One region of the Mesorhizobium sp. WSM4906 genome, then DNA from elsewhere that is predicted to be linked to it. Evidence: riboswitches for the same ligand, from Rfam matches in the RefSeq annotation. Region 1 holds a riboswitch; the other holds the start of a gene.
What was found. Region 1 has a riboswitch for S-adenosylmethionine ahead of QAZ22_RS09260 (homoserine O-acetyltransferase). Riboswitches for the same ligand answer to the same signal wherever they lie in the genome.

Region 1 (15,656 bases):
CGGGCGCTTCGTCGTCCATGGCGGTGACGTCGAGGTGGTCGAGAACAGCTGGCCGGGCCACCTGATCGTCATCGAATTCCCGGACAGGCAGCATGTGCGCGACTGGTACCGGTCGCCGGCATATCAACAGATCCTCGCGTTGCGCACCGGCAATTCCGAATCCGACGTTATCTTCGTCTACGGCGTCGAGCATCCGCACAAGGCTACCGATGTGCTGGGCTGAATGAGGCGGCGAGAATGCGAACGATTAGCGGCGAGTCCGAGCGATCGTGGCTACAATTGCAGATAGGCTAACTGTGGTCGACATAGTCGGGCAAGGTTTCGATCTCATCGCGAACGAGGCCCGTCGCCAGGCCGAAATGACCGAAAAACGCCAGAGTGTAGAAAGCCAGCCCGACAATCAGCGACAACGGGATTTGCCAGAGCGACATGCCTGTCTGCGGCGCATGGCGTATCACCCGTCGTACCACGCGCCACGAATTGGTCACCCATCGGCTGAACGACTTGGCGATGCGTCGAGAGCGACTGGGGGACTTGATCTCGACGAACTTCCTGTCGGCATCCCTGCCGGTCACCAGTGCGCGCCACAAGAAGAAACGCCAACCCCGCGGGGGATAGTGATAGACGCGTGCGCCGGCATGGACGATTTCGTGACCCTCGCGGCGAAGCTGATGCATAAGCAGCGTGCAGGAAACCTTGAATCCATTGTTCTGCGGGAAGGGATGGCTGGCGATCCAGTCGCGCCGGAAGGCGACGTTGTTGGCGTTGATCGCCCGTTTCGCGGCGAATTTCTCGTCTCCCCGAGCCATAGGGAAGAACCAGATCAGCGCAAAGGTTCGCGAGAAGAAATCGTCGTAGAAAAGGTAGGTATAGCCGTTGACGCAAACGGTCCCGGGTTTCTGAAACGGGCCGAGCAGGATCGACAGCCAGCCCGGTTCCGGAACCGTGTCTGAGTCCATGAAGATCACAATGTCCGTGTCGGTTGCCAGGACTCCGTTGTTCTTGAGTTCGTAATAGCGGCCGCCGGGACAGGCGGCGAAGCGAAGCTCGGCCACCTCTTTCAGCCGTGGTGCTTCCCTATTGATGTGGTCCTGCAGCGACGGGGCGTCCGCGTCGTGCCCGGCGTGCGAGATGACGACTTTCGGGCTTGCGAGACCGGCCGCCGAAACCGAGGCGATTTCATCCGCCAGGATGGTCAGCCCAACGCCGATCTCGTCCCAGTCGATCGACTTGGCATTTTCCATTTCCACGACGACTGAATAAGTCGGGAGATCGCCGACCATCGCTGTTCACCCACCATGTTGCCTGATTGAGGTCAGTATAGCCGTCTCAATTCGCTGTCAAATGACAGAAACAACAATGCAAATATTTGGTGCTCCACCGACATTCGCGGCTGTGCTGCGAGCGAGGAGAACAGATTCGAGCGCTACTACCGCCGCAGCAAGAACACCGCTTGCTGGCCGAAGAAGTTCCAGAACCACCACGGCATCGACAGGCCGATCTTCTGGCCGTTGGCGTCGAGCGCGGTCGCCTTCTCGACCGTCGCGCCGAGCTCTTCGCACAGATTGACGAAGTCGCGGATGGTGCAGAAGTGGATGTTCGGCGTGTCGTACCAGGAATAGGGCAGGTCCTTGGTGACCGGCATCCTGCCCTTGATCAGCAGCGAGAAGCGCACCCGCCAATGGCCGAAATTGGGGAAGGAGACGATGGCGCGGTTGCCGATCCGAAGCAGCTCGTCGAGCACCAGCTTCGGGTTGCGGGTCGCCTGCAGGGTCTGCGACAGCACGACGAAGTCGAAACCCTTGTCGGGATAGAATTCGAGGTCCTTGTCGGCATCGCCTTGGACGACGGAGAGGCCGCGCGCCACGCATTCGTTGACGCCGCGCTGCGACAATTCCAGGCCGCGGCCGTCGACCTGCTTGGTCTCCTGCAGCAGTTCCAAAAGCACGCCATCGCCCGAGCCGACATCGAGCACGCGCGAATGCGACGGGATGAGATCGGTGACGACCTCGAGGTCGACACGCTGGGCGCGGTTGACGCTCATCAGGCAACCTCCGGCCTTATGGCATTTGCAGCCGATGGCGTCGCAGGAATGCGGCTAGAACAAACAAATCGCGACCCGCTCATAGGCTGAGCCCCCTGGCGCGGGCGGCGGAGGCAATGAAGCCGTTGATGGCCGCGAACAGTTCCGGCTCGTCGAGCAGGAAGGCGTCATGGCCGCGATCGGTCTCGATCTCGACGAAGGAGACGGAGGCGCCGGCGGCATTGAGCGCATGCACGATCGAGCGGCTTTCCTCCGTCGGGAACAGCCAGTCGCTTGTGAAGGACACCAGGCAGAAACGCGTCCTGGTTCCGGCGAAGGCATCGGCCAGCCGTCCGCCATGGTCGGCGGCGAGGTCGAAATAGTCCATCGCGCGGGTCAGATAGAGGTAGGAGTTGGCGTCGAAGCGATCGACGAAAGTCATGCCTTGATGGCGCAGGTAGCTTTCGATCTGGAAATCGGCATCGAAGCCGAAGGTGAGCGCCTCGCGGTCCTGCAGGTTGCGGCCGAACTTGCGGTGAAGGGCCGCCTCCGACAGATAGGTGATATGGGCGGCCATGCGGGCCACCGCGAGCCCCTTTTCCGGACGCCGGCCGAAATCGAGATATTTGCCGCCATGCCAGTCCGGATCGGCCATGACGGCCTGCCGTCCGACCTCGTGGAAGGCGATGTTCTGCGAGGAATGGCGGGCGCCGGTGGCGATCGGCAGCGCGCAGAAGACGCGTTCCGAATGGCTGGCGGCCCATTCCAGCACCTGCATGCCCCCCATCGAGCCGCCGATCACGCAAAACAGCTTCTCGATGCCGAAATGGTCGACCAGCATCAGTTGCGCGCGCACCATGTCGCGGATGGTGATGATCGGCAGGTCGAGGCCATAGGGCCGGCCTGTCGCCGGATTGGTCGAGGCCGGGCCGGTGGAGCCGAGACAGCCGCCGACGACGTTGGCGCAGATGACGAAGAAGCGGCTGGTGTCGATGATCTTGCGGGGGCCGATCAGCACCTCCCACCAGCCCGGCTTGCCGGTCACCGGATTGGTGTTGGCGACATGCTGGTCGCCGGTCAGCGCATGGCAGACGAGGATGGCGTTGGAGCGGGCGTCGTTGAGGGTGCCGTAGGTCTGGTAGGCGACCTGGAATGGCGACAGGATCGTGCCGGCATCGAGCTTCAGCGGCTTGTCGGGACCGAACTGCAGCACCGGGCTCGACGGATGGTCGGCCTCGTTGTTGGTCCTTGCAACGCGCTGAGCGGACATTTGCATTCCCCATCCAGTCCGGCCGGCGGCGGACAACAAAAAACCGGCCTGCCTTCGCAAAGCCGGTTACAGGTTGCAAACGGCCCTTTAGCGAATTGTTTAACGTGGCTGCAAGCCGACCGGCCAAATCACCACGGGAAGTCCGGCTGCTCTTCTAGGACCAGCGCCGCGCTTCGTCAACGGGCAGCTACCTGGGATCGGCATGGTGGCGCAAGCACCGGCACTCGACATTCGGGGCCACGGCCTATATTTCCGCTGCGGCCTCGAAGGCCTTCTCGACGGATTTGTGACATGAAGCAGGATCAGGCACGTCCAACACCTCGCGCGGGCATCATGGACATCGAGGCGTACGTGCCGGGCAAGAGCACCGCGCCGGCCGGCGTGACGAAGGTCTATAAGCTGTCGTCCAACGAGAATCCGCTCGGGCCCTCGCCGAAAGCGATCGAGGCCGCTCGGGACGTGGCTGCCAGGCTCGACGTCTATCCGGACGGCAGCGCCCGCCGGCTGCGCGAGGCGATCGCAGAAGTGCACGGCCTCAACCCGGCAAACATCGTTTGCTCCAACGGCTCCGACGAGATCCTGGGGCTCTTGGCACAGACCTATCTTGCGCCAGGAGACGAGGCCGTGTTCACCGAACATGCCTTCATGGTCTACAAGATCTACATCCAGGCGGCCGGCGCGAAGCCGGTGGCGGTCAAGGAAACCGACGAGCGCGCCGACATCGACGCGATCCTCGCCGCCGTCACGCCGGCGACGCGGATCGTCTTCCTTGCCAATCCCAACAATCCGACCGGCACCTACGTGCCTTTCCAGGAAGTGCGCCGGCTGCATGCCGGACTGCCGAAGAACGTGCTTCTGGTGCTCGACGCCGCCTATGCCGAATATGTACGCCGTAACGACTACGAGGCCGGCATCGAGCTGGCGGGCAGTTCCGAGAACGTCGTCATGACGCGCACCTTCTCCAAGCTCGGCCTCGGCGGGGCGCGCGTCGGCTGGATGTACGGGCCGGCGCATATCGTCGATGCCATCAACCGGGTGCGCGGTCCCTTCAACGTCAACGCAACCGCGATCGAGGCGGGCATCGCGGCCATCCGCGACCGCGCCCATGTCGAGCGCAGCGTGGCGCACAACGAGAAATGGCTGGCCTGGGTCAGCGAGCAGGTGACCCTGCTCGGGCTGCGCGTCACGCCCAGCGTCGGCAATTTCGTGCTGATCCATTTTCCCGATGACAAGCGGCATTCGGCGGCGGCGGCGGACGACTATCTGAGCGCACGCGGCTACATCCTGCGTCGCGTCACCGGCTACGGCTTCCCCAATGCGCTGCGTATGAGCATCGGCACCGAAGAGGCCAATCGCGGCGTCGTCGAAGCGCTGACGAATTTCCTGAAAAGCTAGAGCACCATGACATCACCGATGTTCGAGAAAATAGCGCTGGTCGGCATCGGCCTGATCGGCTCGTCGCTCGCCCGCGTCATCCGCCGCGAAGGCCTGGCGCGCCATATCGCCATCGCGACGCGCAGCACATCGACGCTGAAGCGCGCCGAGGAGCTCGGCCTCGGCGATTCCTACACGACCGAGGCCAAGGAAGCGGCGCGCGACGCGGATCTCGTCATCGTCTCGGTTCCGGTTGGGTCGTCCGGCGAGGTCGCCGCCGAGATCGCGCCGGCGCTGAAGAAGGGGGCGATCCTGACCGACGTCGGCTCGACCAAGGCTTCGGTGATCGCGCAGATTGAGCCGCATGTGCCGGAGGGCGTGCACTTCATCCCGGGCCATCCGCTGGCGGGCACGGAAAAGTCGGGTCCGGACGCCGGTTTCGCCGATCTCTTCGACAACCGCTGGTGCATCTTCACGCCGCTGCCGGGAACCGATCCCAAGGCTCTGGAGAAGCTCTCCGAATTCTGGCGGCGCTGCGGCTCGAACATCGACACGATGGACCCGCAGCATCACGACATGACCCTGGCCATCGTCTCGCACCTGCCGCACATCATCGCCTACAACATCGTCGGCACCGCCGACGATTTGGAATCGGTGACCAAGACGGAAGTCATCAAATACTCCGCTTCCGGCTTTCGCGACTTCACCCGACTGGCTGCCTCCGACCCGACCATGTGGCGCGACGTGTGCCTGCACAACAAGGACGCGATCCTGGAGATGCTGGCGCGCTTCTCGGAGGATCTTGCCTCGCTGCAGCGGGCGATCCGCTGGGGCGACGGCGAGAAGCTTTTCGACCTCTTCACCCGCACCCGTGCCATCCGCCGCTCGATCATCGAGGCCGGCCAGGACATCGACGTGCCGGATTTCGGCCGCCAGGCGGTCGAGCATCCGGTCAAATCGTAGGCGGGTTCCTTAATTTCCCGGCACCGGATTTTGATGCGTCGGCTACGTCTGCATTGGCAGCCTTGGAGATTGGCTGAAGCCTTTCCAATCTCGTCATTCTATGGCGGAGCAAGGAGCGAAGCGACACAGCGCAGACCATAGAATCCATTCCGTAACTTGGAAGCGCCGCCACGGTGCAGAATTCTACTCCGTTGCACTCCCTGGCGAAGGTAACGGCATGGATTCCAGGGTCTTCGCGACGGAGCTTCGCTACTGCTCCGCCCTGGAATGACGATCGCGATGGGCGTTTAGGCCAACCTCCAACGCATACCGCCTGCCAACGCAAACGGAGCCGATCGGTCAAATCCTGTGCAGTGCCACTAGTCTTCTTCCGACGGCGGCCAGTGGGCTGCCATCATCGCCATTGTCTCGGCCCTGTTCGGCGCGCCGAGCCGGCCGCCGAAGCGCAGGCATTTGAGCGCGGCGGCGGCACTGGCAAAGCGCAGCGCCTGCTCGGGCGGCATGGCTTCGGCAAGACCGACGGCAAAGGCGCCGTGGAAGACGTCGCCGGCGGCCAGCGTGTCCACCGCCTTGACCTTCGGCGCCTCGATATGGCGGACGCGGCCGGCTTCCCGGTCGTGCCACCAGGTTCCGGCGGCGCCTCCCGTCACCGCGACAAAGGCGTCGGTGCGCGAAGCGAGGTCGGCGCAGGCGCTTTCCGGGTCGAGGGCATGACCGCAGACGATACGCGCCGCCGGCTCCGAGGCCACGATATACGAGGCTAAAGGCAAGAGCCGCTCCAGCACCTCGACCGGTGCGGTGTCGGCGTCGAGGATCGCCGGGCGACCGGCGTCCCGGGCGGCCGTCAAGGCGAGCGCCGCGGCGCCCGGCCAGCGAACATCCGCCAGCACGGCGTCAAAGGCGGAAAGATCGGCAAGCGGCAGCGTCTCGGGATCGGCCTGCGCTTCTCTGTCATAGAACGGCACGATGACGCGCTCGCCATGAGCATCCACCAGGATCGCGGCCAGCGCAGAGCGCGCGCCGGCGACGCGGCGGATCAGGCTGCAATCGACGCCTTCCGCCTCGATCTCGGCGATGAGCCGATCGCCGACCGCATCGTCACCCGCACTCGCCCAAAGCGATACGCTGGCGCCCAGGCGATGCGCGGCGCAGGCGGCGCTCGTCGCCATGCCAGAGGCGATCTGGATGCCGTCGCTGGCGATGAACTTGCCCTGATGCGTGGGCAGCGTGTCGACACGCAGGACCGTGTCGAGGGTGAACGCGCCGACGCTGAGCAACCTGACGGGTCCCACCATCGCAGCCCCTCAATCGACCGGCTTGATCTTGCCCAGCGGGATGAAGCCGAGCGAAGCCTTGCCCTTGACGATCCTGAGCGGCATGGACGGCTCGTTGCCGAGCATGGCCAGGCCGGCAAAACCCTGCTCGATCTCGCTTTTGTGCTCGGGAATGGCGCCGCCGAGGATGGCCGCCACCGCTTTCGGGTCCTTGAGCTTGATCGTCAGATTGGCATCGACCAGGCCGTCCGCGTCGACCGAGATCGGTCCGGACACGGTCACGCGCGCCGTTCCCGATGACAGGTCGAGCTTGGCGATGTCGATCGATTGGCCGCGCAGGCTTTTCGGCGGCGCCGCGATCAGCGCGACACCGTTCTTCACCGTCGCCTCGCCGCCGCCGTCCAGCGCCGGCAGCACGCGGCCGCCGATCGCGTTGGCGTTGATCTCGAGATCGCCGACGCTGCCGGTATAGACGACGTCCTGCTCCTTGGGTTCCAACTGCCCAGCCGCGTTTGCCGCGTAGAACAATTCGGCCGGATCGGAATCGTCGGCCGGGTCGGTCTGGCCCGACAGGCCTTCGGCTTGCAGCGAAATGCGCCGCGGCAAGGGCCAGGATAGTTTGACCGTCGCGTTCAGCTTGTCCCAGTCGATCCAAAGCGGCGGCATGCCCGGCACCGAGGTTCGGAGCGGACCTCGGACGTCGGCCACCGGCGACAAAGGCTGCGTGATCCCTGCGACTGCGTTGAAGCTGCCGGTGGAGGCGGCAATGCTCTTGGCGTCATCCTGATAGGCCAGGCTGTCGCAGGAAACGGCGAAGCTCAGCGGATAGCCGCTGACGGTAAGATTGGCGCAGCCGGCGGCGATGCCTTTGGTACCGAGGTTGGCCACGGCCTGGTCGGCCTCCGTCTTGAGGCGGCCGGCAAGATAGAACCAGCCGGCGCTGTAGACGGCGAACAGCGCGACAATGAACGTGGCAAGCCAGAACAGCCTGCGGCCAGGTTTGCCCGATCGCTCGTCACTTGACGTCATGCTGCGGCTCTCGTTAACCCCTCATACGGCGAGCGGGCTGTTAATCTCACGCACAACAAGCGGGGACGGAAGAAACACCTTACGGTGCGACGTCGTCACTCGAGCGCGATCAGGCTTGGCGATATGGGCGATTTTTGGGTTTTTGGCTACGGGTCGCTGATCTGGCGGCCGGGATTCGCACATGTCGAGACGCGGAGGGCCCGTCTTTACGGCTATCGCCGGTCGCTTTGCGTCTATTCCTTCGTGCATCGCGGCACACGTGAGCGGCCGGGACTGGTGCTCGGCCTCGACCGCGGCGGCTCCTGCATCGGCCTTGCCTTCCGCGTGCCCGGCGATTTGCGGGACGAAGTGCTTTCCTATCTGCGCGAGCGCGAGCTGGTGACCAACGTCTATCTCGAACGCATGCTCGACGTCCGGCTCGACGGAAACAGGGCGGGAGGGGACCGAACGGTCGAGGCGGTCGCCTACATCGTCGACCGCGCGCATGAGCAATATGCCGGCGGGCTCGACGCCGGCCATGCCGCGGCAGTCGTTCGCGGCGCCGTCGGCCAGTCGGGCAGGAACGAGGATTATGTGCTCAGCACGCTCGAGCACCTGAAGGCGCTCGGCATCCGGGACCATTGGCTGGAACAGGTGGGGCGGCAGGTCGCGCCTTCGTGACGGCCTGGCCCGATCAAAAAGCAAAACCATGCCTTTGACCTCGGCAAGGCACGACCTAGCTTACCGGCAATCCATTCCCGGGCGTCGCGGCCCATCCCAGCATCACGGAGATCAATCTTGCAGAAACGCCGTCTCGGTCGCACCGACCTTTCCATCGCGCCGCTGGTTCTGGGGGGCAACGTCTTCGGCTGGACCGCCGACGAGAAGACCTCCTTCGACCTGCTCGACCGGTTTGCCGAAGCCGGCTTCAATGCCGTCGACACCGCCGATGCCTATTCACGCTGGGCTCCGGGCAACAAGGGCGGCGAATCAGAAACCATCATCGGCAACTGGATGAAAAGCCGCGGCAACCGCGACAGGATCGTCGTCATCACCAAGGTCGGCTCCGATATGGGCCAGGGAAAGAAAGACCTCTCCGCGGCCTATATCGAAAAAGCGGTCGATCAATCGCTGAAGCGGCTGCAGACCGACGTCATCGACCTCTATCTGTCACATTGGCCGGACCCGGCCACGCCTTACGAGGAGACGCTCGGCGCCTATCAACGCCTGCTCGAGAAAGGCAAGATCCGCTATCCGGGCTGCTCCAATCTCGATGCCGGACAATTGCGCGCTGCTCTCGATGTCGCCAGCCTGCGAAGCCTGCCACGGTACGAGGTTCTGCAGCCGGAATACAATTTGTACGACCGCGCTTCGCTGGACGGCCCGCTGCTCGATCTCTGCAAGGCGGAGGGCCTTGGCGTCATCACCTATTTCAGCCTCGCCAAGGGTTTTCTCAGCGGCAAATACCGCGGCAAGGACGATCTTGGCCAAAGCGCGCGCGGTGAAGATGTCGCCGAGTATCTCAATGAGCGCGGCATGCGCATCCTCTCCGCGCTCGATGCCGCGGCTGCGCGCCATTCGGCCAAGCAGGCGGAAGTGGCGCTCGCCTGGATCATGGCACGGCCGGGCATCACCGCGCCGATCGCAAGTGCCACGACGCCAGCCCAGATCGACAGCCTGATCCGCGCGGCATCGCTGAAACTTTCCGCCGACGATATGGCAGCCCTCGACCGGGCCAGCGCCTAGGCGTGTAAGGCGGCGCACGATCGTCCAAGACCTTGTTGGAGCCCTGCGATAATTCCTAGCCGCATCGCGGCAGGAATTGAGGTTCGGCATGGCCGGAGGAATTGGCGCGCAGTCCTGGCAGCAATTGCTGGCGCTGGTCATGGCGGCGGCCGTCGTCATGGGCAGTCCCGGTCCGGCGACGATCAGCGTCACCGCCATCGGAGCCGCCTTCGGGCTGCGGCCATCGCTGCGCTACACATTTGGCGTCGTGCTTGGAACGACCGTCGTGCTTCTGGTGGTGGCCGCCGGCCTGGTCGGTGTGCTCGCCTCGAGGCCGGGGCTGGCGCCGCTGCTGACGGTCGCTTCGGCCGCCTACATCCTCTACCTCGCCTTCAGGATCGCGACGGCGCCGCCTCTTGCGGAAAACGAGAACAAGGCGGCGCGCCCCACTTTTGTCGGCGGCTTGATGCTCGCCGTCGCCAATCCAAAGGCCTATGTGGCGATCGGCGCCGTGTTTGCCGGCGCCTCGGCACAGGCCGATGCGCTCGACGCGCCAACCAGGCTGCTGGTGCTGGCAACGATGATCGTTGCCATCCACGCGATCTGGCTTCTCGCCGGCGCTGTTTTCGCGCGATTGCTGCGCAATCCGCTGGCGTCGCGGATCATCAACCTGGTTTTCGCGGCGACGCTGGTGCTGACCACCGCGCTCGCGGCACTGCCGTGAGCGGGATCAAGCCTTTGTCGTCGGCGCAGCGCCGAGCTCCGCCAGCCGCTTCACCGCCGTCGGCGGCAGAGGCGGCGGGTTCGGCGCGCGCGCGGCCTCGACGAGCAACTCGTCGCAGGCGGCCTCCGTCTCGCCGATCAGCCGCTGCATGAATTCCTCCTTGCCGAGACCCGGAGGAATGGGCGGCAGGAAGCGGGCCTTGATGGTGCCGGGATAGCGCATGAATTTGCGGCGCGGCCAGTAGAGGCCGGCGACATGGGCGACCGGCACCACGGGAACGCCGAGCTGGGTATAAAGCTCGACGATGCCGTATTTGTAGGACGGTTCGGCGCCCGGCGGGCGGCGCGTGCCTTCCGGATAGATGATGAGCTGACGAGGATTGCGCGCCATCTCCTGCCTGGTCGCGACGACGACCGCTTTCAACGCTTTCGAGCGGCTGCCGCGGTCGACCGGGATCATGCGCATCTTCATGATGTACCAGCCGAAGAAGGGGATCCAGGTCAGCTCCCGCTTCAGAATATACAAGGCGTCGTCGAGATAAGGAAAAAAGGCGATCGCATCCCAGAAGGACTGATGCTTGGGCGCCAGGATGAACGACCCTTCCGGCAGGTTATCGACGCCCGTGATCTCGCTCCTGGTGCCGGCGATCTTGTCGTAGAGCCACATCGAGGTGCGCGACCAGAATTTCGGCACGAACCAGGCGCGGTGGCGCGGCGACAGGAAATAGAAGGGCGTCCAGAAGATCATCTGGACGACCAGGCTGAGATAGAAGGCAAGGTTGAACGCCAGCGAGCGGATATAGAGCATGCGGGAAAGGGCCCGGTGTGGAGGTGTGCGTTGGTTACACCAAGCGCGGCCAAAAAGAAAACGGCGCCGTGGTCGAACCGCGCCGCTCCTTCAGGCGCGCGCGGCGAAATCGAGGAAGGCGCGCAGTTTCACCGACAGCAGGCCCTGGCCGGCATGAACGAGGCCGACCGGCCAGAGCGGCGGCTCGAACGGCTCGAGCAGCGGCACGCCGGCACGCTGCGTCGCAGCGGAAAGTCTGCCGGCTTCCACCGTGGCGACGAACAGGGACCTGGCAATCGAGGCGGTCCATCCATTCTTCCAGAAAATGGAAGCCTAGATTGCAGATATGCCTTCTTCCTCCGGATTTCGGAAGGGGTTAAATACGGTGCTATTTCGTCCGGGGAGCGCCGCCATGAACGCCTTCACCAGCGATGTCGCCTTCACGCCCACGGTCAAGGCCATCCAGTCCCGCAAAGGTTCGCGCGAATCCTATGCTCGCGTCGAGGAGCGCGGCGGCTGGCGGGCGGCGATCACGCCCGATCTCGCCGCCTTCGTCGAGGCGCAGACCAGCATGTTCCTGGCGACGGCCAATGGCGGCGGCCAACCCTATGTCCAGCATCGCGGCGGCCCTGCCGGCTTCCTCAAGGTGCTCGACGAGCATACGATCGGCTTTGCCGACTTCTCGGGGAACCGGCAGTTCATCACCCAGGGCAATCTTGCGGACAATGCCCAGGCCTTCCTGTTCCTGATCGACTACATGCTTCGGCAGCGCATCAAGATCTGGGGCCGGGCGCGGGTCGTCGAGGACGATCCAGACCTGACGGCAAGGCTGATGCCGGCAAATTACAGGGCGCGACCGGAGCAGGCGATCCTGTTCACCGTCACGGCCTGGGATGCCAATTGTCCGCAGCACATTCCGCAGCGTTTTGAAGCAGCGGATGTGGCCGCGGCGCTTGCCGAGCGCGACCGGCGCATAGCAGACCTCGAGCAAGAAGTTGCGCGCCTGCGTGGAGTTGCGATTAAGGGATGACCTGGCCTGGCTGCTTCTCGTCCTTGGCGACCGAGGCTTCGGCTAGGGTGACGCCCTCGGCGGTCGGGCGAAGCGGAACGATGCCGCGCGCCAGCGCCAGCACATATTTGCTGTATTCGGTGAGCAGCACGCGCAGCGCTTCCGGCTTGGTCAGCCAGCTGCCGTTGCCGAGCTTGGTGTTGACCACCGGATATGGTTCGAGCCGCGCGCCATGCAGCAGCCGGCCCATTTCCAGCAGGCTGCGCGGCATGTGGTAGTTGTTGGTGACGAGGATGATGCTGCCATAGGCGTGGCTTTCCACCCATTTGGCGCTTTCCTCGGCATTGCCGATGGTGTCGAGCGCGGCACGGTCGATGTCGACGCAGCAGGAAAACAGCTGCTTGTCGCCGCCCATCGCCATTTGCAGCTGGCGGCGGCTGGCCGAGGGATGGACGCCGCTTATCAAGAGCCGCTCGCCCTTGCCCGACGCCAGCAGGTCCATGGCTGCGTCGAGCCGCGACTGGCCGCCGGTGAGCACGATGATGGCATCGGCCTTGGCCGGATTGACCGGCGTCGTCATGCTGCTGACCTTGTCGGCAAACCAGCCGAAGCCACCAGCGAAGAGCGCCAGCAGGGCAAGCACGAAGAAACCGCAGATACGAAGCGCAAATCTGAGGCGACCAGACCTCGCAGACCCAGCGCCGCGCGAAAGCGCTGCTGGCATCCGTCCAGCCGTTCCGATCGAGTCCCGCGCGTCCATCATCCTCAGGTTAATCCTGAAAACATCCTATGGTTAACTCCGAAATGCGGCCTTTCATAGATAAGGCGGCGCACTTTGCGTTACGGCAGCTGCTCGGTCCGTGATCGTTTTCCTTCCTGAATATAACGGTTTAGACCGGTTCCGTTTTCGTCCCACGGCGTCTCGTCATGATCAGCCCGAGTCCGGCTGGCGGATGTCGATATCGCTGAGATAGGCGACGACGGTGGCGTGCGAGGTCGCCGCCGTGAGCGCGCCGATCACCAGCACCATCAGGCCGACGCCGAGATAGCCGGTGGAGCCGATGGCGAAATTGCCGAACAGCGCGGTCGCCTGGTCGGCCTCCGGCGTCGCCATGTTACGCGAGGACCACCAGGAAAAGACAATGAACACGAGAATGGCGGCGGCACCTCCGGCGGCGGCGCCCTTCATGCCGGTGACGAGGAAATGCCAGCGGAATTCGCGCGCGATGAAGCGGGCCTCGGCACCGACGAAATGCAACACCTCGATGATGTGACCGTTGCCGGCCATGGCGCCGCGCGTGGCGAACACGACCGTCAGCACCGTCGCCGACAATATCAGCGCCAGCACGGCAAAGCCGATCGTCACCGTCGTGTGCGCCATGGCGACCAGCCGGTCGACCCACGTGCGATGGTCGTCGAGCGCCGCGCTCGGCAGCTTGGGCGTGATCGCGGCGCGCATGGCGGCGAAGTCGGGCGGGCTGGCCTCGTCGATGGTGACGACGATGAGCCGCGGCACCGGCAGTTCGTCGATATTGAGGCCGGTGCCCAGCCACGGCTCCAGGAGCCGCGCCGTCGCATCGCGGTCGACGATCCTCGTGCCCTTCACGCCGGGGAATTCGCTGGCGATCTGCGAGGCCTGCGCAAGCGCCGCCTCCATGTCGAGGCCCTCGACCGGCTTGATCTGGATCGTCGCCTCGCGCGAGATCTGGTTCTCCCACACCGAGGCAGTGTCGCGCACCAGCGTCACGGCGCCGAAGGTCAGGCAGGACAGGAAGGTCATGATGGCGATGACCAGCACCAGCGCCCGGCCGGCGATGTTCTGCGCCGGCACGATCGGCGCCATCTTGCGCTGGACGCGCCGAACGGTTGCCGTCGTCTCGGCGGCAGCCTCGTCATGCAGGTGGTGGGCCGGAAGGTCAGTCATAGACATCCAGCCTTCCGCCGGCGAGAATCATGCGCCGCGCATCGACCTGCTCCATCAGGCCGAGGTCGTGGGTGGCGATCACCACGGCGGTGCCAAGCCGGTTGAGCTCGATGAAGAGCCGCAGCAGCCGGCGCGCCAGCGGCGGATCGACATTGCCGGTCGGCTCGTCGGCAAGCAGGATCTCCGGTTGCTCGATCAGCGCGCGCGCGATCGCGGCGCGCTGCTTCTCGCCGCCGGACAGTACCGGCGGCAGCACATGCATGCGGTCGCCGAGCCCGACCCATTTCAAAAGCTCGGTGACGTCGGTGCGATAGCTTGCCTCCTCGCGCCCGCGCACGCGCAAGGGCAGCGCGACGTTCTCGTAAGTGGTCATGTGATCGAGCAGGCGGAAATCCTGGAACACCACGCCGATGCGGCGCCTGAGCAGCGGCAATTCGCTGCGCGAGATGCGCGAACGGTCCTTGCCGAAAATGGTGATCAGGCCGCGCGTCGGCTTCAGCGACATGAAGAGCAGGCGCAGCAAGGTGGTCTTGCCGGCGCCCGAAGGACCGCTCAGGAACTGAAAGGAGCGCTCCGGAATGTGCAGGGAAATGTCGCGGAGGATCTCCGGACCCATGCCATAGCGGAGGCCGACATTTTCGAAACGGATCACTTTCGGCGACCTGAAACCTTAGGCGGCGTCTCGCCGGCCTGTTCTCTGCCAAGACCATCGGCCGGCATGGTTAATCGTCGGTTAATTTCTGCGCGTTTTAGACGTTTCACGGCGGTTCCGGTCGGGAAGCGTTAACCATTTGCGTTTACCCAAAAGCAACGAAGCTTGCACTGGGGCCGTAATGGCTGAAGACAGAACCGCGCGCCCTGTTTCCGGCGAAATCATGACCGGCACGGCGGCAAATGCCGCGCCGGAGCGCGTCATGCTCGACGCGCCGGCCGACATCGTCGACGCCGACTATGTGGTGCTGCCGCGTTTCGCCGCCCGTTCCGAGCCGACCGTGGCGCCGCAAGCGCCCTCGACGCCATCCATCGAAGGCATGGGCATGCTGCGCAAACCGGAGGCCGCGCCCACGCGGCCGGCGTCGCGCGGCGGTCCGATCTTCTGGATCGCCGGAGTGGGCGCCGCACTCGTCGCTTTCTGGATCTCGGGCGGGCATGCGCTGGTGCGCCAGAGCCCGTTGTGGACGACCGCGCAGCCGGCAAGCGCGCTCAGCATTTCCGGCGTGACGTCGCGAATCGATGACTCGGGATTGAAGCCCGTCCTGTTCGTCGACGGCGAGGCAGCCAACGACGGCGCAAGAGCGGAAGCGCTGCCGCCGCTCGAAATCCGCGTCACCGACAAAGCCAGCAACGTCATCCGCTACAGGCTGGGGACATCCAACCGCTCGCTGGCGCCGGGCGAAAGATTCGGCTTTTCCAGCCGCCTCGATGTGCCTAGAAACGGCGTGAGGGCCGTGTCGGTCACCTTCGCCGGCTAGACGGGTCGATATTCAGGTGAGGCCGGCCTGCAAATAGCGGCTTCCTGCGCTTCCGGTGCTCACGTACTGAAACGTACGCTCCGCTCCGGTTCTCGGAAGCCACA
Region 2 (15,656 bases), 2.0 Mb from region 1:
TGGCGATGTGTGATGCCTATTTGCGGGCCATCACGCAAATCGAACGCGCTTCGACCCATGCCGCCTGCAAAGCGGGATGGACGCGCCCCGGAGCTTTGTCATGTTGGAAACCCGTCCATTGGCTGATCATCAACTCAAACTCGGTGAATTCGGCTTCGCCGGCGACGACCATGTCGTGCCTTACGAAGTGGCGCCCCTCGACGTGCGCGGTCGCACCGTGCAGCTCGGGCCGATGCTCGACGCCATTCTCAGCCGTCACGACTATCCCGAACCGGTCGCGCGGCTGCTGGCGGAAGCCTGCGTGCTCACCGTGCTGCTCGGCACGTCGCTGAAGTTCGAGGGCAAGTTCATCCTGCAGACCCGCACCGACGGGCCGGTCGACATGCTGGTGGCCGATTTCACCACACCGCATGCGCTGCGCGCCTATGCGCGCTTCGACGCCGACCGGCTGCAGGCGCTGGTGGCCTCGGGCGAGACTTCGCAGGAGAAGCTGCTCGGCACCGGCGTTCTGGCGCTGACCATCGACCAGGGCGCCCACACGCAGCGTTATCAGGGCATCGTCCAACTCGACGGCACGTCGCTGGAGGACGCCGCGCGCACCTACTTCCGCCAGTCCGAGCAGATCCCGACCGATCTGAGGATGTCGGTTGCCAAGCTGGTGACGCCGGGTCCGGGCGGCGCCCGCGAGCAATGGCGCGCGGGCGGCATCCTGGCGCAGTTCCTGCCGCAGGCGCCGGAGCGCATGCGCGTGCCCGATATTTCGGGTGGCGACGGCGATCCGCGAGACGTGGCGCACGAACCGGCCGACAATTCATGGCGGGAATTGCTGGCGCTGCTCGGCACCATCGAGCCGACGGAGCTGATCGACCCCACGGTGGGCGCCGAGCGGCTGCTCTACCGGCTGTTCCACGAGCACGGCGTGCGCGTCTTCCGCAGCGTTCCCGTCGCCGACCAGTGCTCCTGCTCGCGCGAGAAGATTCGCGGCATCCTCGAAGGCTTTTCGGCCGAGGAGATCGAGGACAGCACCGAGGACGGCGGCATCCATGTCGCTTGCGAGTTCTGCTCGACGCAATACGACTTCGATCCGGCGGAATTCGCGGGCGAGTGAAATTCTTTCCTTCTCCCCGTTCCACGGGGAGAAGGTGCCCGAAGGGCGGATGAGGGGCAGTGCCAACGTCGGCGATGTCGGAACCCCTCGCTCCGTCCGAAAGAAATCGAAACCTTGGCGCCGCCCCACATTGCACTGCCGGGCATTTCTCCCCGTAAAACGGCTACGGCGTGCACACATTTCCAAGCGCTGGTCTTTGGCGATAGCGTGCATGGCAGCTTGGCGCATGCATTGTCTTATGTAGCGCTGGTCGACCCCCACTCCGTCTCGGCTTCGCCGAGCCACCTCTCCCCCGATCGACGGGGTAGAGGAAAGGCGCCAAGCCTTTTGCCGTCAACGCTCGTCCAGCAAGGCTCCCTTCCTTTCCCTCCGGAGGGGGAAAGGTGGCGCTGCGAAGCAGCGACGGATTGGGGGAACCACGTGGCAATCAAGCCTCGGCCTCATCAGTCACGCCAATCACAGAAGATGTGTGCATAGCGTAGCGTAAAACGGGGAGAGAGGCTGTCGCGGGCATTTTCGCCAACCGCCAAACTCGCTAATTCACCGTGCGCCTCGTCCCCGGCATATCGAGGGAGAAGGCCGGGATGGCGACATCGAACGTCTCGCCGCGTCCGTTGCGCATCGTGTAGTGGCCGACCATGATGCCGGACGGCGTCGAGAGTGGGCACCCCGACGTGTACTGGTAGCTGTCGCCCGGGTTGAGTTCCGGCTGGTCGCCGACGACGCCGGCGCCACGCACCTCCTCGACGCGGCCGCGTCCGTCGGTGATGTGCCAATAGCGCGACAGAAGCTGCACGAACTCGTCCGACCGGTTGTCGATCGTCACCTGATAGCCCCACACATAGCGGTCCTCCGACGGATCGGAACGATCCTCCAGATAGAACGGCCTGACCTGCACTTCGATGTTGCGCGTCACGGCGCGATACATGGGCCACTCCGGTTTGCCGGCTAGGGAACATTTACCGCGCTCCGCGGTTGTTACACGAAGCGCCGTCCATCCTGCCAGATTCTAGCGCAGTTGCCTAAAAACAATGTCATTTAAGTGACACATGACAATGTTGGTGTGCAGAAACTATGCGGGCGACTCGGGCGCTCTGTCGACTGATGAAACGGCCGCGGGCGGCCCTTCCGGAGTGACCAGAACTCGATGGAACTGACCTTTGCAGCCGCCTTTGCTTCGTCAGCCCTTCTTCTTTCCAATTTTGCCAGCATCCTGCTCGCCTCGTCGCGATTGAAGCCCAGGCGCCTCATTCCCCCGTTCGCCGGCAAGCAGCCGCCGGTCTCCATCATCGTGCCGTCGCGCGGCGTCGAGCCATTCGCCGAGGAGACGCTCAAGCGCGCCTTCTCGCTCGACTGGCCGCGTTATGAGCTGATCTTCTGCGTCACCCAACCGGAGGACCCGGTGGTCAAGTTGATCAATGCCGCGATCGTGCGCTTCCCGAACGTGCCGGCGCGGCTCTTGATCGGCGAGGACAGGATCAGCGCCAATCCCAAGCTCAACAACTGCGTCAAGGGCTGGCAAGCGGCCCGGCACGACTGGGTGATTCTCGCCGATTCCAACGTGCTGATGCCCAAGGACTATGTCCAGCATCTGATGGCGGCCTGGCGAAGGGATACCGGCCTCGTCTGCTCGACGCCGGTCGGCTCGCGGCCGGACGGCTTCTGGGCCGAGGTCGAATGCGCCTTCCTCAACACGCTGCAGGCGCGCTGGCAATATGCCGGCGAGGCGGTCGGCCTTGGCTTCGCTCAGGGCAAGAGCATGTTGTGGAACAAGTCGATGCTCGACGCAAACGGCGGCATCCAGGCGCTGGCCGCCGAGCCCGCCGAGGATGCCGCAGCCACCAAACTGGTCAACAGCCTGGGCCTCCGGGTCAATCTCGTGGCCTCGCCCTTCGAACAGCCGCTCGGCCAGCGCACGCTCGTCGAAGTCTGGTCGCGCCAGGCGCGCTGGGCGCGGCTGCGCCGCGTCACCTTCCCGCAGTTCTTCGCGCCCGAGATCCTGACCGGCGTGGTTGTGCCGCTGATTTTCGCGCTGATTGCGGCGGCAAGCGCCGGCGTCAGCCTCCCCACCACGGCGCTTTGCGTGCTGGCGGTCGCCTATGTGCCGGAGTGCCTGCTTGCATGGTCCAAGGGCTGGTACCTGTCGCCGCGCAGCGTCACCGCGATGATCGTGCGCGACGCCATGCTTCCCATCGTCTGGTCGCGCGGCTGGCTGGGCGGCGTCGTCGAATGGCGCGGCAACGCCATGACGATCCGCACCGGGGAGATGACCGAACTCGAAGAGATTGCCTGAGCCGGCTGCGGCTCAAGCAATCTCTTTGCGGCCACCGTTACCGCGCTGCCCTCAGCGCCTGTTCGACGTCGTTGAGCAGATCGTCTGTATCCTCCAGACCGACGGAGAGCCTGAGCGTGCCGGGCCCGATGCCGAGTTCGGCGCGCGCCTCGTCGCTCAGGTTCTTGTGCGTCGTCGTGGCCGGATGGGTGATCAGGCTCTTGGCGTCACCGAGATTGTTGGAGATCAGCACGATGTCGAGCGCGTTCTGGAGGGCGAAGGCCGCCTGCTTGCCGCCCTTGACGTCGATACAGATCAGCGTCGAGCCGCCAGACATCTGCTTCCTGACGACGTCCGCCTGCGGATGGTCGGCCCGCCCCGGATAGATGACGCGGGCGATCTCCGGCCGGCCGGCCAGGAAGTCCGCGATCCTGCCGGCGCTTTCCGTCTGCTGGCGCACGCGCAGCGGCAGAGTCTCCAGGCCTTTCAGCAACGTCCAGGCGTTGAAGGGCGACAGGCTCGGGCCGGTGTGCCGGAAATAGTCGTGCAGGTTCTCGTCGATCCATTTCTTGTCCGACAGGATGACGCCGCCGAGGCAGCGGCCCTGTCCGTCGATATGCTTGGTCGCCGAATAGACCACGACATGGGCGCCGAGCTGCAACGGCTTCTGCTGCAGCGGCGTGGCGAATACGTTGTCGACAATCAGCCTCGCGCCGATCGAATTGGCTAAAGCGGCGACGGCGGCGATGTCGACCACTTCCAGCGTCGGGTTGGTCGGGCTTTCCAGGAAGAACAGCTTGGTGTTCGGCCTGACCGCTTTTTCCCAGTTGGCGATGTCGGTGCCGTCGACCAGCGTCGCCTCGATGCCGTAGCGCGGCGCCAGCGTCTCGACCACCCAGCGGCAGGAGCCGAACAGCGCCCGCGCCGCAACGATGTGGTCGCCCGCCTTCACGCTGCAGAGCAGGGCGGCGGACACGGCTGCCATGCCGGAAGCAGTGGCGCGGGCGTCTTCCGCGCCTTCCAGCGCGCACATGCGCTTCTCGAACATGTCGACGGTCGGGTTGGCGTAGCGCGAATAGATGAAGCCCGGCTCCTCGCCTTTGAAGCGGGCTTCCGCAGCTTGCGCCGTTTCGTAGACATAGCCCTGGGTGAGGTACATCGCCTCGGCGGTCTCGCCGAAGCCGGAACGCAGCGTGCCGCCATGCACGAGTGCCGTCTGAGGCTTCCAGTTGCGCGTCTTGGTCATCGCCCTACTTCCACTCGCAAAGAACAGTCCAAACACAAAAAAACCGGCCGCGATGTCGCAACCGGTCCATATGGCCTTGCGGCCAGCGGTCCTTTAGCGACTTGTTTAACGTGGCTGCAAGCCGACCGGCCAAATCACCACGGGATAACGACCCTTTAGACCCGCGCCGCGCTTGCGTCAATTGCCGGCTTGATTAAGAGGTTTGTACCAGGCAGCTAGCGCAAGCCGTCTACGGTTTTTCGGCAGGCGCCTGCAAAAGAACCACGCGCTTGCCCGGCCTTCGATCGGAGCCAGACCTTGCGGCAGACAGGCATTCTTCCGGATCAGGACATCGCGGCGCTGTTTGCGGCGAATGCGCTGACGTCGCCGCGCGCGCTCGACAGCGACCAGATCCAGCCGGCCAGCCTCGATCTCAGGCTCGGCGACACGGCCTTTCGCGTGCGCGCCTCCTTCCTGCCCGGTCCCGATCATCTGGTGGCCGACAAGCTCGACCGGCTGAAGCTGCACGAGATCAGCCTTGCCGAAGGTGCGGTGCTGGAGACGGGCTGCGTCTACATCGTGCCGTTGCTCGAGAGCCTGGCGCTGCCGGCGGAAGTGTCGGCTTCCGCCAACCCGAAGAGCTCGACCGGGCGGCTGGACATCTTCACGCGTGTCATGACCGACCGCGGCCACGAGTTCGACAAGATCGCCGCCGGCTACCGTGGCCCGCTCTACCTCGAGGTCAGCCCGCGCACCTTCCCGATCGTCGTGCGTGCCGGCTCGCGGCTATCGCAGATACGCTTCCGTGTCGGCAACGCGGTGCTCTCGGAGAGCGAACTGCGCGACCTCCACCGCGCCGAGATGCTGGTCGCCACCGAGCCGCCCAACATCTCCGGCGGCGGCATCGCGCTCTCCATCGATCTCGACGGCGACAAGGACGGCCTTGTCGGCTATCGCGGCAAGCACCACACCGGCCTCGTCGACGTCGACAAGCGCGCCGCGCAGGACGTCGTCGACTTCTGGGAGCCGCTCTACAAGAGCGGCGCCGGCGAGCTGGTCCTCGACCCGGACGAGTTCTACATCCTGGTCTCTCGCGAAGCCGTGCACGTGCCGCCGCTCTATGCCGCCGAGATGACGCCCTTCGATCCGCTAGTCGGCGAGTTTCGCGTCCACTATGCCGGCTTCTTCGACCCGGGCTTCGGCCATTCCGCCGCCGGCGGCAGCGGCAGCCGCGCCGTGCTCGAAGTGCGCAGCCACGAGGTGCCGTTCATCCTCGACCACGGCCAGATCGTCGGCCGCCTGGTCTACGAGCATATGCTCAAGCGCCCACGGGCGCTTTACGGCACCGATCTCGGCTCCAACTATCAGGCGCAGGGGCTCAAGCTCTCCAAGCATTTCCGCGCCGCGCGCTGAGCTACGCGGCGGCCAGACTGTGCTTGCCTGGCCAACCGCACCATGCTTGGCTGCGCGTAACTGGCATTGAACCTGATCGAGGGAGACGAAAATGCGGATATCCAGATGGATCATATCGGCAGCGGCCGCAGCCATGCTGGTGCTCGGCGCCGGTTCGGCAGGCGCAGCGGAAAAGATCAAGATCGGCACCGAGGGCGCCTATCCGCCCTTCAACACCATCACGCCGGACGGCAAGGTCGAGGGCTTCGACATCGACATCGCCAATGCGCTCTGCGCGCAGATGAAGGTCGAATGCGAGATCGTCACCCAGGACTGGGACGGCATCATTCCGGCGCTGCAGGCCAAGAAATTCGACGCCATCATCGCCTCGATGAGCATCACAGAGGAACGCAAGAAGCAGGTCGCCTTCACCCACAAATACTACACCACGCCGCTTTCGCTGGTCGCCTTGAAAGATAGCGACATCGCCTCGACCGAGCCTGCCGCTCTCGCCGGCAAGACGGTCGGCGCCCAGGCCTCGACCACCCAGGCCAACTATGCCCAGGACGTCTACGGCAAGGCCGGGGCCGAGGCGAAGCTCTACCCGACCCAGGAAGAGGCGGTCACCGATCTCCTCAACGGCCGCCTCGACGCCGTCATCTCGGACAAGTTCGTGCTGGTCGACTGGATGAAGAAGGCGAGCGACGGCTGCTGCAAGCTGGTCGGCGACGTCAAGGGCACCGAGACCGAGGCCGGCATCGCCGTGCGCCTGGAGGACACCGCGCTACGCGACAGGCTGAACGCCGCCATTGACGCCATCGTCGCCGACGGCACCTACAAGAAGATCCAGGCGAAATATTTCGACTTCGACATCTATTGAAGCCGGAGCTGCCTTCGGTCAGCCGCGAAACAGCGCCTGTTTCGCGGCGCCGAGGCACGCGTTGAAGCTGCCGATAAAAAGCAGCTCGCGTCCAGCTAGATGCGTTTTACCCCAGAATGAAGCCTGTCGCGTGGCATCAAGCGATGCCTTTGATCCCTTCAACGGGAATAGCTGATCGTTCACGCACCCAAGAACATAGGCACGAGCGGAGTCAATGCGGCAAGGCTTGGCTCTGTCGTTCAATGTGGCGCCACGAAGTTTTGAAATCCGTAGATCGGCATTTCGCATCAGGAAGCTGGTTTGATTTCGTGAATATCCGGTGCCCAGCAGTCGGTTGGTCATCAGGGCGCGCGCCTCGCCATAGGAGGTCTTGCTGCATTGTGCGGCGCCATAGGCCGCGGATGACCAGCAAGCGATCAACAGAGCGATGCCCAGATTTCTGGCGCTTGGCGGAATATGGCCCATTGACCCGGTTCCAAGTTGTTCGCGAGATCAAAGCGCCTTCACCGCCACCTTCACCGGCTTTTCGATCTCCAGCGGGTTGCGCAGCGGCAGGCCGAAATCCTTGGCCTCGATCTCGAACACGTCGCCGGCCTCGGTCCTGACGCCGTCGGCGAAGGAGAGCGTCGCGGTGCCGAACATGTGCACATGCACGTCGCCTGGCTGGCGGAAGGCTGAATATTTGAAGTGATGATGCTCGAGATTGGCGATGGTGTGCGACATGTTCGCTTCGCCCGACAGGAACGGCTTTTCCCAAAGCACCTTGCCGTCGCGCCAGATGCGCGATGAGCCTCTGATGTCGGCGGGCAGGTCGCCGATCAGGATTTCCGGTCCGAACGAGGCGTTGCGCAGCTTGGAATGGGCGAGGAAAAGGTAGTTCACCCGCTCGGTCACATGGTCGGAGAATTCGTTCGACAGCGTGAAGCCGACCCGGAACGGCGCGCCGTCATCGCCGATGACATAGATGCCGGCGATCTCCGGCTCCTCGCCGGCGTCCTGCGCGAAGGCCGGCGACATCAGCGCCGCGCCCGGTGCCACCGCCATGGTGCCGTTGCCCTTGTAGAACCACTCCGGCTGAACGCCGATCTGGCCCTTGGCCGGCTTGCCGCCTTCCAGCCCCATGCGGAACATCTTCATGGAATCGGTGAGCTGCTCTTCGCCGTCGCTGAGCTTCTTGTGCATGGAATCGCGCGTCGCGGCGGAGCCGAGATGCGTCAGTCCGGTACCGGTGAGGTGCAGATGCGCGGGGTCCGGATGGTTGATCGGCGATACCAGCCGCCCCTTCTTGTAGGCGGCGTCGAGGTCGACCGTCTCGCCATAGCCCTTGCGCTCGATCAGCGCTTCGAGACCGGTGCCGGTGCGCGCCGCCTCCATCGCCAGCGAATAGACGCTGCGCGCGCCGTTGATGATCCGGGTCTTGCCGCCGCTGCGGGCAACGACGCGGATCGTCTCGGCGTCGTCGAGGATCTGGGAAATCAGCATGGTGAACCCTCTCTCTTTTGCCTTGGCCGGGCTGCCGACAGCAAAGCCCTGACCAGCGCGGCCCGGAACCGATCCGTGCCACGGTTGAAACTCTTCGTCCGGATTGCGCTCGCGAGCCCGGTCCTTCAGGGGACTTCTTGGCGCCGACGGGTTGCCGGCAGCTCCGCGATCTGGACCCGTATGCCTCCTGCTTCCTCGCCGGAGCGGTTCAGCCTAGTAGCTGGCCCGCTCCAAATATTTGTTTTTGCGCAATTCCGGATGGAAAACCGCCATGCACTTTCCGGAATTGCCCTCGCCCTGTCAGGCCTTGTTCTTGTTGTAGACGTCGAAGATGACGGCGCCGAGCAGCACTAGGCCCTTGACCACCTGCTGCCAGTCGACATTGACGCCCATGATCGACATGCCGTTGTTCATCACGCCCATGATGAAGCCGCCGACCACGGCGCCGATGACCTGTCCGACGCCGCCCATCGCCGAGGCGCCCCCGATGAAGACGGCCGCGATCACGTCGAGCTCGCTGCCGAGACCCGCGGCCGGCACGGCCTGGCCGAGGCGCGCCGCGATGATCAGGCCGCCGAGCGCCGACAGCACGCCCATGTTGATGAAGACGAGCAGCGTCAGCCTTTCGGTGTTGATGCCCGACAGCTGCGCCGCCTTGGCGTTGCCGCCCATGGCATAGATGCGGCGGCCGATGGTCATGCGCTTGGTGACGAAGACGAACAGCGAGATCAGCACGCCCATCACCATAAGCACGACCGGCAGGCCTTTGTAGCTCGCGAACTGGAAGACCAGGAAGAGCGCCAGCGCGCTGCCCACCAGCGTCTTGATGACAAACAGCGGGAAGGGCTCGGCCTCGTAGCCGTGGCGCTCGCGCTTGCGGCGGGCCCTCAGCCCGAAATAGGCATAGGCGAGCACCGCGACCACGCCCAGCACAACCGTCGTCATATGCAGCGTAAGGCCGCTGCCGACGATGGTCTTGCCGGCAGCATTCACCGTCGGTGGGATCAGCGTCAGCGGGCCGATGACGTCCGGGATGAAGCCGGAGCTCAGCGCCTTGAAGCTGTCGGGGAGCGGGCCGACGGAGGAGCCGCCGCCGAGCAGCGCCTGGCAGATGCCGCGGAAGATCAGCATGCCCGCCAGCGTCACGATGAAGCTCGGTATCCTGTGATAGGCGATCCAATAGCCTTGCGCCGCGCCGATAAGCGCGCCGACGATCAGGCAGACGATCGAGACCACCAGCGGATTGCTGAATATGCCGAGCGGCCAGATGACCATCATCATCGCCGCGAGCGCGCCGATGAAGCCGGCGACGGAGCCGACGCTGAGATCGATATAGCCGGCGACGATCACCAGCAGCATGCCGAGCGCCATCACGATGATGAACGAGTTCTGCTGCACCAGGTTGCTGAGGTTGACCGGTTTGAACAGCGTTCCCGACGTCGTGTACTGGAAGAACAGCATGATGACGATCAGCGCGATGATCAGGCCGTATTCGCGCAAATTCGTCGTCAGCGCCGAGACGGCGATGCGCGGACCCTGCTTGACGTCCTCGGCGACGCCGCTCTGCGGCGCGGGAGCGCTGTCTGTGCTCATGATGCTTTTCCTTCTCCGCGAACGATGGCGCGCATGATTTTTTCCTGGCTGGCGTCGCTTGCCGCCATTTCGCCGACGATACGCCCTTCGTTCATGACATAGATACGGTCGCTGATGCCGAGCAGCTCCGGCATTTCCGACGAGATGACGATGATTGCCTTACCCTCGGCGGCGAGGCGGGCGATGATCGTATAGATTTCGTACTTGGCGCCGACGTCGATGCCGCGCGTCGGTTCGTCGAGGATCAGCACTTCCGGGTCGGCGAACAGCCATTTCGACAGCACCACCTTCTGCTGGTTGCCGCCCGAAAGGTTGCCGGTCAGCTGATAGACGCTGGAGGCGCGGATGTTGGTCTTCTTGCGGTAGTCGTTGGCGACGCTCATCTCGCGCATGTCGTCGATGACGCCGCGGCTGGAGACGCCGCCCAGGTTGGCCAAAGTCACATTGTGCTTGATGTGGTCGATGAGGTTGAGGCCGTAGGTCTTGCGGTCCTCGGTGACATAGGCGATGCGGTTCTCCACCGCCTTGCTCACCGACGAGAGGTCGATCGGCTTGCCGTGGAGCGACACCTCCCCGGTGATGTGCCGGCCGTAAGAGCGGCCGAACAGGCTCATCGCGAATTCGGTGCGGCCGGCGCCCATCAGCCCGGCGATGCCGACCACCTCGCCCTTGCGCACATTGAGGTTGATGTTCTTGATGACCTGCCGTTCGGCGTGGATCGGATGGTAGACCGACCAGTTCTTCACTTCGAAAATGACGTCGCCGATCTGCGGCTCGCGTGGCGGATAGCGGTCGTCGAGCGAACGGCCGACCATCGAGGTGATGATGCGGTCCTCGCTGATCTCCTTCCTGGGCAGGGTTTCGATCGTGCGTCCGTCGCGGATCACCGTCACCTTGTCGGCGACGCGGTTCACCTCGTTGAGCTTGTGCGAGATCAGGATCGACGTCATGCCCTGGCGCTTGAACTCGAGCAGCAGATCGAGCAGCGCCTGGCTGTCCTTCTCGCTGAGCGAAGCGGTCGGCTCGTCGAGGATCAGGAGCTTCACTTCCTTGCTCAGCGCCTTGGCGATCTCGACCAACTGCTGCTTGCCGACGCCGATATTGGTGATCAGCGTCTTGGGATCTTCCTTGAGGCCGACCTTTTTGAGCAGCGCGCCGGTGCGCTTCTCGTTGGCGTTCCAGTCGATGACGCCGTAGGTGGCGTGCTCGTTGCCGAGGAAGATGTTTTCCGCGATCGACAGCATCGGCACCAGGGCAAGCTCCTGGTGGATGATGACGATGCCGATATGCTCGCTGTCGTGGATGCCCTTGAAGTGGCACTCCTGGCCGCGGAAGACGATCTCGCCTTCATAGGTGCCGGACGGATAGACGCCCGAAAGCACCTTCATCAGCGTCGACTTGCCGGCGCCGTTCTCGCCGACGATGGCATGGATTTCTCCTTCCTCGACGCTGAGGTTGACGTTCGACAGCGCCTTGACGCCGGGGAACGTCTTGGTGATGTCGCGCATCTCCAAAATCGTCGAGGTCATCAGGAATTCCACTCCCTGGCGCATGCTTTCCGTTTCCGGAATGGGTCATGCGCGAAATCAACATACTGCAGTCTGGTCCGCGCCGCGACGGCGCATGGCGCTGCAGAGCCGGCAAAAACAATACCGGGCTCGCCGTTGAACGAAAAGGGGCCCTGCGTCGCGCAGGACCCCTCGTTTTCAAGCCGGATTACTTCAGCTCTTCGGCCTTGATGTAGCCGGAGTCGACGACCAGCTTCTCGTAGTTCGACTTGTCGACCTCAACCGGCGTCAGGAGGATCGAGGGAACGACCTTGACATCGTTGTTGTAAGTCTTGGTGTCGAGGCCCTCAGGCTTGCCGCCCGACAGCACCTTGTCGACCAGCTCCACGGTCGACTTGGCCAGCTCGCGGGTGTCCTTGAACACCGTCGAATACTGCTCGCCCGAGATGATCAGCTTGACCGAGGCGGTCTCGGCATCCTGGCCGGTCACGATCGGCCAGGGCTGCGCGTCGGTGCCGTAACCGACGGCGCGCAGCGAGGCGGTGATGCCGCGCGACAGGCCGTCATAGGGCGACAGAACGCCATCGACGCGGCTGCCGTCCGAGTAGTTGGCCGAGAGCAGGTTGTCCATGCGAGCCTGCGCGGTGGCGGCGAGCCAGCGCAGCGTACCGACCTTGTCCATGCCCATCTGGCCGGATTTGATCTTGATCGAGCCGTCGTCGATCAGCGGCTGCAGGACCGACATCGCGCCGTTGTAGAAGAAGAAGGCGTTGTTGTCGTCGGGCGAGCCGCCGAACAGCTCGACGTTCCACGGCTTGGTGTTCGGGAAGCGCTCCTTGAGGCCCTTGACCAGGGAATTCGCCTGGATGACGCCGACGCCGAAATTGTCGAAGGTGGTGTAGTAGTCGACATTCGGGGTCTTCTTGATCAGGCGGTCATAGGCGATGGTGACCACGCCGGCGTCGTTGGCCTTCTGCAGCGCATCGGCCATCGTGGTGCCGTCGATCGAAGCGATGATCAGCGCCTTCGGACCCTTGGTGATTTCGTTTTCCAGCTGGCTGAGCTGGTTCGGGATATCGTCCTGCGCATACTGCAGGTCGACCGTGTAGCCGAGCGCTTCGAGCTGGGACTTGACGGCGTCGCCGTCGTTGATCCAGCGCTGCGAGGTCTTGGTCGGCATCAGCACGCCGACAAGACCCTTGTCGGCTGCATGCGCCGAATAGGTCGTGGCGGCAATGCCAAGGGCCGCGATGGCGGCCAGCGTCTTGATGATCTTCACATTACTCTCCCTGGTTGATGGACGCGACACCTCGGGGCTTCGCGGGCCGCGCAGTCGAACAGGAGCGCTGGCGCGCCACTGTCGGCTTTATCGATCTCCGGTATCCTCCCAATCGGCCCCGCGGCGCAGTTTCAATCGATACGATTTTGCTCGTTGCCGATCGTTGCGCCTCGGAACGCGCGAAGGGTGGGTTCCTTTGACATAACTGTCAAATGCGATCTTTGGTGGTTGCTATACCGAAACTGGTATGATTTAGCATGCGGTAAGAACTGGCGGAGAGGCTGGTAAATCATGGCGGCGCTGCGCGATCCCGATGCGATTTCAGTAAGTTACGAGAAGCTCCCGGGAGACGGGGAGACGCTTCTGCGCAGCGGCTTGAGCCTGCGCCATATGCGCATGATCGCCGCGCTCGACGATCACGGACGGGTGAGCGCCGCCGCCCAGGTCATGAACATCTCCCAGCCGGCCGCCTCGCGCATGATCGCCGAGATGGAGGCGGTGCTCGACGTTAAGTTGTGCGAGCGCCTGCCGCGCGGCGTGACGCTGACCCCTTACGGCCAGGCGCTCGCCAGGCGCGCCCGCTCGATTCTGCTCGAGATGCGCGAGGCCGACCGCGAGATTTCGGAGCTCAAGGCCGGCAAGGGTGGCTTGGTGTTCCTCGGTGCCGTGACCGCGCCGGCGATCGAATTGGCCGTGCCGGCGATTCGCGAGATCCGCCGCATCTACCCGCGCATCGAGATCACCATGCAGGTCGAGACCTCGAACGTGCTCGCCCGCGAACTGATCGCATCGCGCCACGATTTCATCATCGCCCGCATTCCTGACGACCTCAACCCGCGGCTGTTCGAATCGCGCGTCATCGGCATCGAGAAGGCTTGCCTGATCGTGCGCCGCGGCCATCCGCTCGCCAGCGGCAAGATGGTCGGTCTGGAGGAGACGGCCGCCTATGACTGGGTCTTCCAGTCCGGCGGGTCGCCGCTGCGCCAGGCGATGGAAAGCAATTTCCTGAATCGCAACATCCCGCTTCCCGACCGCATCCTCAACACCTCTTCGCTGCTCTTGACGCTGGTGATGGTGGCGCAATCCGACGCTATCGCCCCCGTTTCGGTCCAGGTGGCCAAGTTCATCCAGAGCGCCGACGGGCTGTCGGGGGCGATCGACGTCGTGCAGACCGAATTCGACATCGAGGTCAGGCCCTACAGCCTGATCACGGTCAAGAACCGCGTGCTCTCGCCCGCCGCCAAGATGCTGCACGACTTCATTTTGCGTGAAGTGGGGTAATGGAACGAGAATGCTACTTGCACGTTCAAACCGATCGGCGGCTCGCTGGAGCTTGATGCGGTGAGGGACGAGCCGCCGATGCTCAACAGCTCGGGAGGTTTCGATGGAACGTCGGTTGTTTCTGACTGGAATGCTTGGCGTTGCGGGGGCGGCAGCGCTTGCAAGCCTGGCCGGACCAGCCAAGGCGGTTGCGGGCATCCCCAAGGGCAACGGAATTCTCGATGAATTGGACAAGCCGGATCCGGCCATCTACGAGGAGGATGACCAGACCGATCTGCTGCAGCCGGCTCAGTATTACTACCGCCGTCGATATTACCGCGATCGATACTATCGCCGCCGCCGGCGGCGCGTTTGGAGACGGGTCTGCCGCCGCTACTGGCGCTATGGCCGGCGTCACGTCCGCTGCTGGCGCCGCCGCGTCTGGATCGGCTTCTACCTCTGAGGCAACAGCAACCGCGTACCCCTGCGCCTGCCGGGTGAATTGCTGACTGGGTCTTGCGCCGGTGTGTGCAAGGTCCAATGGCTCGCTTGCAGACCGCCGCCGACTCCACGCTTGCGCATGCTGGTCGGTCTGAGGTCGATCCAATGCAATTCCGCGCCGCGGTCTCTGCAGCCCCGGGGATTCGGTCGTGTAAAAACCGGCGTAAAACTGCGCAATTTGGCCGCTCGTGGAGTCTGGCTCAAACCCTTGCGCTGCAAGGTGGAGCGGGTAGCGGGAATCGAACCCGCGCGTTCAGCTTGGGAAGCTGACAGGCTACCATTACATCATACCCGCGCAGCAGCCTCGTTACCATGATGGCGGGGCCTCAAGCAATCGGCTCTCGTCGCGAGACCTCGGATATGTTTCGACGCCCGTCAGGGTCATACGCGGGCCGACAATGGCGCGGCCCTGCTTGATGCCGGACAACCAAGTGCGTATTTCTGAAGTCGCGCTTCCGAATCGGAGCAGCTCGAACCGGAGAACGGCCTTGTCCGCACTGACACGCTTCCTCGGCGATACGCCACTCAGGGTGCTCGTGAAGCTGCTGGTGGTTTCCTTCCTCGTCGGCCTCGTCATGCACGCCTTCGGCTGGAGCCCGATGGATGTGTTCTATGGCATCCGCCAGTTCTTCGTCGATTTGTGGAATGTCGGCTTCCACGCCATCGACCGCTTCCTGGGCTATATCCTGTTCGGCGCCGCGATCGTCGTGCCGGCCTTCATCCTGCTCAGGCTCGCCAGCTACAGGAAGTGACCTAGGCGAAGCCGGCCGCGACCTCGAACAGGATGGCATGGCGCTGGGCAAGCGCCGGCACGTCCGTCGAATAGCCGCCGCCGATGACGCCGCACAGCGGGATGCCGCGAGCGCGGAAATGGCCGATCACCGCCTTATCGCGGGCGCGTAGGCCGTTATCCGTCAACGACAGCCGGCCAAGCCGGTCCTCGGCATGGACATCGACGCCGGCATTGTAGAAGGCGATATCCCATCGCCTGCTTGCCGATAGTTCCGGCAGGATGGCGCCGAGCCGGTCGAGATAGGCGGCATCGCCGGTGCCGTCGGGCAAGGCGACATCGAGATCGGAGGCGATCTTGCGCGCCGGATAATTGCGTTCGCCATGCATGGAGAAGGTGAAGGCGCGGGGTTCATCCTTCAGGATG

Region 2: it holds a riboswitch for S-adenosylmethionine, as region 1 does, so the genes downstream of both, QAZ22_RS31905 (O-succinylhomoserine sulfhydrylase) here and QAZ22_RS09260 (homoserine O-acetyltransferase) in region 1, are expected to answer to the same signal.

Annotation. Positions count from the first base shown of each region.
Region 1 covers NZ_CP121355.1:1,954,284-1,969,939, forward strand. The annotation lists partial or broken gene QAZ22_RS09245 (DUF1330 domain-containing protein) at 1-223, shown strand, start outside; gene QAZ22_RS09250 (glycosyltransferase) at 291-1,283, opposite strand; gene metW (methionine biosynthesis protein MetW) at 1,430-2,044, opposite strand; gene QAZ22_RS09260 (homoserine O-acetyltransferase) at 2,124-3,293, opposite strand; SAM riboswitch at 3,361-3,438, opposite strand; gene hisC (histidinol-phosphate transaminase) at 3,627-4,688, shown strand; gene QAZ22_RS09270 (prephenate/arogenate dehydrogenase family protein) at 4,695-5,630, shown strand; gene QAZ22_RS09275 (sugar kinase) at 5,990-6,925, opposite strand; gene QAZ22_RS09280 (DUF2125 domain-containing protein) at 6,935-7,933, opposite strand; gene QAZ22_RS09285 (gamma-glutamylcyclotransferase) at 8,057-8,593, shown strand; gene QAZ22_RS09290 (aldo/keto reductase) at 8,711-9,658, shown strand; gene QAZ22_RS09295 (LysE family translocator) at 9,747-10,361, shown strand; gene QAZ22_RS09300 (1-acyl-sn-glycerol-3-phosphate acyltransferase) at 10,368-11,168, opposite strand; partial or broken gene QAZ22_RS09305 (LysR family transcriptional regulator) at 11,259-11,399, opposite strand; gene QAZ22_RS09310 (pyridoxamine 5'-phosphate oxidase family protein) at 11,560-12,177, shown strand; gene QAZ22_RS09315 (YdcF family protein) at 12,167-12,880, opposite strand; gene QAZ22_RS09320 (ABC transporter permease) at 13,088-14,080, opposite strand; gene ftsE (cell division ATP-binding protein FtsE) at 14,073-14,732, opposite strand; gene QAZ22_RS09330 (hypothetical protein) at 14,914-15,552, shown strand.
Region 2 covers NZ_CP121355.1:6,604,509-6,620,164, reverse strand. The annotation lists gene QAZ22_RS31920 (Hsp33 family molecular chaperone) at 77-1,108, shown strand; gene apaG (Co2+/Mg2+ efflux protein ApaG) at 1,644-2,036, opposite strand; gene QAZ22_RS31910 (ceramide glucosyltransferase) at 2,256-3,401, shown strand; gene QAZ22_RS31905 (O-succinylhomoserine sulfhydrylase) at 3,439-4,626, opposite strand; SAM riboswitch at 4,700-4,777, opposite strand; gene QAZ22_RS31900 (2'-deoxycytidine 5'-triphosphate deaminase) at 4,924-6,018, shown strand; gene QAZ22_RS31895 (ABC transporter substrate-binding protein) at 6,152-6,877, shown strand; gene QAZ22_RS31890 (hypothetical protein) at 6,896-7,342, opposite strand; gene araD1 (AraD1 family protein) at 7,370-8,359, opposite strand; gene mmsB (multiple monosaccharide ABC transporter permease) at 8,660-9,952, opposite strand; gene mmsA (multiple monosaccharide ABC transporter ATP-binding protein) at 9,949-11,481, opposite strand; gene chvE (multiple monosaccharide ABC transporter substrate-binding protein) at 11,669-12,739, opposite strand; gene QAZ22_RS31865 (LysR family transcriptional regulator) at 13,031-14,020, shown strand; gene QAZ22_RS31860 (protamine-2 (modular protein)) at 14,124-14,462, shown strand; tRNA gene QAZ22_RS31855 (tRNA-Gly) at 14,722-14,795, opposite strand; gene QAZ22_RS31850 (DUF6460 domain-containing protein) at 14,989-15,252, shown strand; gene QAZ22_RS31845 (histone deacetylase) at 15,254-15,656, opposite strand, start outside.